DNA from 2 places in the Lysinibacillus sp. FSL M8-0134 genome. Region 1 is predicted to be linked to the other one. Evidence: riboswitches for the same ligand, from Rfam matches in the RefSeq annotation. Region 1 holds a riboswitch; the other holds the start of a gene.

Region 1 (3,217 bases):
TATTTGAGGATCGGTTATTATAATACATCTCCATTGTCTCATTATAAGCTGGTAAAAGCTCATCATACTTGTCTACATTGTATCCGTTTTCATGTAATACGGCAGACACAGGTAAGCGTGGTTTGACTTCATTGCGTCGTGCTGGTACGCCAATTGTTAGGCCGAATAAAGGAAAAACGTGATCAGGTAGATTAAATAATTCACTTATTTCGGAAGGATTGTTACGTACCCCTCCAATATAGCAAATTCCATACCCCATTGATTCTGCTGCGATCACAAAGTTCTGTGCAAACAACGATACATCAGCTACACCCACTAGAACATTTTCAGCAGAATCTGCAACTATGTCTACACCTTCTAGTTTTCCAGCCATTTGAAGACGCTTGAAGTCAACGCAAAAGACAAAAGCACCACCAGAAGTTTCATATTGACGAGGGTTACCAGAGAGTAATCCTAATTTCTCCTTTTTGTCTGCATCTGTTACCCATATTACACTATAGGCTTGGACAAAATGTGATGTGGCAGCCATTTGTGCTGTTGCAATTAAATCCTCGATGATTTCTCTTGAAATCGGATTGCCATCATAAATACGAACCGAGGAATGGTTGCGTAATAATTCTTTAACCATTTAAATATTCTCTCCTTTGTGTCTTATCTATATCATGAGCATAGCACGCTTTGTTGTCAAAATCGAATAAAGAGGGATTTGTAGTTATATTTAAATAGTTTGTAAATGTAAAACTTTATTTCTTTTTCTTAAATGCAGATGTGACTTTTGGCTCTGTGCCATTTACTAATCGTTTAATATTTTCAATGTGCAAAATAATCGCTATGCCAAATAGAAGGACAGCAATAACAGTAGGACCGATTCCAGGAATCCATAAATAAGTTGCTGTACAAAAAACGAGATAAAACTCAAGTACTCCAACAATTAAATAGTTTGTTGCCAAAGATAAAATGACAAATAGAATAAGTGCAAATAAACCTATTTTCCAATCAACAGCAAGTAAAATGCCAATAATGGAAGCAGTACCTTTTCCACCATTAAAGCCCATATAAAATGGGAAATTATGACCTAAAATAACCCCTGCAGCCATCATGTAAGTTAAAAGCCATATTTGTCCTTCGGTTAAATGTATAGCATCTGCTAAATAAATGTGTGCGCCGATAATGGCTACAACACCTTTACCAATATCGATGAGAGCTACTAAAACGCCATATTTCCAACCTAGGGAAAGTGTAGCATTGGATGCACCAGCATTACCATGGCCAGCTTTTTTTAAATCAACCCCAGATAAAAATTGTGCCACTTTAGAGCCGTGAATACAGCCAATTAAATATCCAACTAAGAGAAAAATAATCACGGCTTTTACCATAAAAATACTCCCTTCAAAATTTTTTCTAAAATAGTGTATGCGTTCATAGTACGTAAAAGAGCAGACAGAAGTTTCGGAAAAAATAAAATTTACATGTTGACAGAAAAAAACTCTATGTTTATACTGTGTAACAACGATGGAAATTGAATCTCATACTCTTATCAAGAGCGGCGGAGGGATAGGCCCTATGATGCCCGGCAACCAGTAAGTGATGAACTTACTAAGGTGCTAATTCCTACAGATTCTTACTTGGATCTGGCAGATAAGGGGAGGAAAACTTGCAACCGCAACCCTCTTCTTAGCTGAAGAGGGTTTTTGTTTTCTACAGAAAAATCCTCCTCATCTCCGGTGCCATCGTAAAAAAATAACCATTTGGAGGTACACAATGACAAATTTTAAACCAGAAACATTGTTGTTACATGGTGGTCAAGAACCAGACCCAGTGACAGGATCTCGAACTGTTCCCATCTATCGCTCAACGGCATTCGTTTTTAAAGACACTGCTCATGCGCAACGTCTTTTTGCCTTAGAAGAAGCAGGGAACATTTACACACGCATTACAAATCCAACTGTTGATGTTTTTGAAAAACGTGTGGCTTTATTGGAAGGTGGAACAGCAGCAGTAGCACTTTCATCTGGTGCAGCGGCTATCGCATTTTCCATTTTAAACCTAGCTGGAGCTGGTGATGAAATTGTAGCAGCTAGTTCTTTATATGGCGGTACTTATAATTTATTTGCTAACACACTACCAAACTACGGTATTAATACAATTTTTGTAGATGAAACAAACCCAGACAATTTTAAGGCTGCAATTACCGATAAAACAAAAGCTATTTTTGCTGAAGTTTATGGTAATCCAAGCTTAAAGGTTTTAGATATTGAAGCGGTAGCTAAAATTGCACATGAGAATGGCTTACCATTAATTATTGATAGTACGTTTGCTTCTCCGTATGGCTCAACACCTATTGAATATGGTGCAGATGTTGTTGTTCATTCAGCCACTAAATGGATAGGTGGTCATGGTACAACTTTAGGTGGAGTAGTGGTAGATGCTGGTAAGTTTGATTGGACTAGCGGACGTTTTCCTGGTTTTACTGAGCCAGATGCTTCTTACCATGGCTTACGCTACGGCATTGATACGGCTTCAGCAGCTTTTGCTACGAAGCTACGCGTACAGCTATTACGTGATTTTGGTCCAACATTGAGCGCAGACGCAGCCTTTAATTTGTTACAAGGTTTAGAAACGCTTCATTTGCGTATCCCTAAACACAATGAAAATGCATTGGCAGTGGCTGAATATTTACAGAACCACCCATCTGTGGAGTATGTAAATTATAATGGCTTAGAAGATTTCCCAACACATGATTTAGCGAAAAAATATTTAAGAAATGGCTTCGGTTCAGTGCTCACATTTGGCATTAAAGGTGGACGTGAAGCCGGACGAAAGCTTATTGATAGCGTGAAGTTATTTTCACATGTAGCAAATGTAGGAGATGCCAAGTCATTAATTATTCATCCTGCCTCAACTACACATCAACAGCTCTCAGCAGATGAATTAGTTCAAGCTGGAGTAACCGAATCGCTTATTCGCTTATCCATCGGTTTAGAGGCAGTAGAGGACATTATTGCAGATCTAGAACAAGCGATTACGCAGGCAACAGCAACTGAACAAACAGTAAAAGCTTAAGTAAAAACATAAGGGAGAATGTTGTAGCGTTTACGTATTTTCTCATTCGATTTGCCTCATTTGGTAATACTTCTAACGTTACTACATCAGTCGAGTAAAGTCTCTGTTGATTATCAGAACCTTTTGAAAAATAATACCAAGTATTTTTATATGT
Region 2 (3,217 bases), 2.0 Mb from region 1:
CCGGAAACACCGACCATGGCGATTGCCTTGCTATTTATTATTATCATTATGTATGCTGCCTATTTAGGCATTGAAACTTTTGCGCGGTCTGCAGAAATCCTCTTTCCGTTATTTGTCTTTATTTTTATTTTTTTTGTTGTCTGTATTACCCCTCAGATTACGTTTGAAAATATTCAACCTGTACTCGAGGCAACAAAATCATCAATGTTTTATAGTATTATTCGTTTTATGAGTATTTTTTCCTTTCCATTAATTGTGTTATTAATGCTTTACCCTGCTGCGGTTAATGTACAGCAATCCGCGCAGAAAGGGTTTTATATTGGGACCATCTTAGGTGGATTTGTTTTAGTGACATTGATTGTGCTATCAATTCTTGTACTAGGTCCTGAAAATACGGCTTCTAGAACCTTTCCAAGCTATGCCTTAGCACAAAGAATATCGATAGGGAATTTTTTGCAGCGGATTGAGATTATAATGGCCTTTATGTGGATCTCATCCATTTATATTCGAACTTTTATGTATTTCTATACGACCGTTGTCGGCCTTGCCCAGATTTTAAAAATCAAGGATCATCGGCCTCTCATTATACCGATGGGACTAATTGTTATTGGGCTTTCTCAAATAGTTCACCCAAACATTGTCCATTCGAACAAATATAATAATGAAATTTGGCCAATCTTTTCTTTTTTCATCACCATTCTATTACCGATCCTTTTACTGATTGTGGCGATTATTCGCAATCGCAAAGCGAAAGCTGAAACGAGCGAAATGCCCAAAGCAGAAACAAGCAATGACAATCAAAAAGTCTAATTTCTTTTAAATTAGCAAGAAATTAGACTTTTTATTTGAATTAAATATGATACTCAATTTCGTCAACAAAATCCCATTCATATGGTGTTTCTTGGTATACATAGTAGTTCAACCAGTTCGAGAATAATAAATGGGTGTGGGCACGCCATGTATTAATAGGCTCTTTAGTTGGATCATCGTTTGGAAAGTAGTTTACGGGAACGGCGATATCAAGGCCCTTAGCCACATCACGACTGTATTCATCGGCTAGTGTTGTTGCATCATATTCCAGGTGACCTGTAATCATAATGTTTTTATTATCTTTTGATTGTACGATAAATACCCCTGCATCCTCCGAATAAGATAATAAGCGTAAGTCTGGATGATTGCGTACATCGTCAATTGACACAGACGTATGGCGAGAATGAGGAGCGGTAAATAAATCACTAAAGCCCCGCACTAAATCTACCGTTAAATCGGTAATGACATGGGAATAGACACCAGAACATTTAGCTGAAAGCTCTATCTTTCCAATTCCATAGTGGTGATACAAAGCAGCCTGTGCTCCCCAACAAATATGTAATACGGATGTCACATTCTCTTTGGACCAATCCATAATTTCTGAAATTTCTTGCCAATAGTTGACCTCTTCAAAAGCCAATTTTTCTACTGGCGCCCCTGTAATAATCATGCCATCATAGCGTCGATGACGAATTTGGTTGAATGTCGTATAAAATAGCTGTAAATGAGATTTACTAACATTTTTTGATTCATGTGTGGCAGTGTTTAAAAACGTAATATTGACCTGTAACGGTGTATTCCCTAATAACCGTAATAATTGGAGTTCTGTTTTTTCTTTTTCCGGCATTAAATTTAAAATTAATATATTTAACGGACGAATTTGCTGTGTTTTCGCACGATCCTCTTCCATCACGAAGATTTTTTCCTCACGTAAATGTTCTCCAGCTGGTAAATTTTTCGGAATATTAATTGGCATCTTGCGTTCCCCTCTCTGTTTTCGCTCTCTTTTTCTAAAAATTAAAAAATCCCCCTCATTCCATACGAGATAGAATGAGAAGGATTTTTTTCACGTCCACTCTTATCTCTCAAAGGAATATCCTTTGTTGGAATTAGCACCTTTCTAACACATGTTAGAGGTTGCTGAAGCGTCATAGGGCCATATCCCTCAGCTTCTCTTGATAAGATTATTTAATTACCTTGAATTGTAACATGAACTAGTTAGAATATCAATAATTCATAGAATATTTTGTGATTCGCTATGCATGTTCTTTGTCCATTTGAAGTACACTAAGCTTGCTGTTAGTGGCTTTTCGATATTTAAAATTTATGGTAAACATGCCGTATTTATGTTACCATATAGCTTTAGTAAGAGAGAGGAACGTGAATAGTTTGATTAAAATTGAATTTCCAAAACCAGATGTAGTTATCCGTCAACGCGAACAAGAAGTAAAACCAGGTGATGTGCCAATCACACCTTATTTTGGCTTTATTGATTTCCATAAAATCACACGTGATAAAGGCGGCATTTTCTTATTCTATAATGACAAGAATGAGCTATTATTCGTTGGGAAAGCTCGTAAAATCCGTCAACGTATTAAAAAGCACTTTGAGGATAATGTATCACCGATGAAAAACCACCGTGATGAAGTGTTCAAAATTGAAGTCTATGAAGTAGAAGATCCAATGGAACGTGAAATTTACGAAACATATGCCATTAATACTTTCCGCTCCAAATACAATGTTGATAAAGTCTTTTATTAAGACAAATTACAAAAAGCCGAAATCTCATCAAAGTGAGATTTCGGTTTCTTTTTTCACAGGATGGTCATACGATCGATGGGTGTGTTTTGCTTGTTGATGAAGACCTCAATAAGGTTCTGTTCAGGGCTTTTCGATATTTTAAAAACATATGGTTGGGCCTCTTTTCGTTGCTCGCTGCCTTCATTAAGATGAATGATAAGTCTATTTTCCCCTACTTCGATACTTGCTAGTACATTCCCCTTTGAATAATAGACGAGATAATACGTCGCGTCATCTTCATACAATAATTGAATATTGTCCTGAGAAACGATGTTTTTCTGCACATGTTCTGGGACGATAGGTAGTTCACGAATGCTGAGTGGAGTGGTAGGTGGCGTAGCATTACATGCTGCTAACATTAGTAGACACCCTAAACCTAGCAACACTAATTTATTCAGAATGCTCCCCTTTTCTCATCTTTATTCTAAGAAAAAACCTTTTCGCTCTTTCGCAATCCAATCCTCAAGCTCCTGATCATCGCGTTTTACTAGTCTATTGATAAGGACATCATGCCAAATATAATCCTCTAACAAATAGATATGGACAGGGTCATTAGTGATGAAGGCGGTTTCTTGCGCGGATGGCGAGTGACCATAAATCATTTCCT

Evidence for each region. A riboswitch is a leader RNA that binds a small molecule or an ion and turns the genes downstream of it on or off. The one in region 1 is predicted to bind S-adenosylmethionine.
Region 2: another riboswitch for S-adenosylmethionine. It lies ahead of metA (homoserine O-acetyltransferase MetA); the one in region 1 lies ahead of MKY49_RS01810 (O-acetylhomoserine aminocarboxypropyltransferase/cysteine synthase family protein).

What each region holds. Positions count from the first base shown of each region.
Region 1 covers NZ_JBBPAJ010000001.1:326,783-329,999, forward strand. The annotation lists gene chrR (class II chromate reductase ChrR) at 1-628, opposite strand, end outside; gene MKY49_RS01805 (glycerol-3-phosphate acyltransferase) at 744-1,376, opposite strand; SAM riboswitch class I at 1,532-1,645, shown strand; gene MKY49_RS01810 (O-acetylhomoserine aminocarboxypropyltransferase/cysteine synthase family protein) at 1,762-3,063, shown strand.
Region 2 covers NZ_JBBPAJ010000001.1:2,311,835-2,315,051, forward strand. The annotation lists gene MKY49_RS11740 (GerAB/ArcD/ProY family transporter) at 1-810, shown strand, start outside; gene metA (homoserine O-acetyltransferase MetA) at 851-1,786, opposite strand; SAM riboswitch class I at 1,886-1,995, opposite strand; gene MKY49_RS11750 (nucleotide excision repair endonuclease) at 2,200-2,571, shown strand; gene MKY49_RS11755 (hypothetical protein) at 2,625-2,969, opposite strand; gene MKY49_RS11760 (TrmB family transcriptional regulator) at 3,030-3,217, opposite strand, start outside.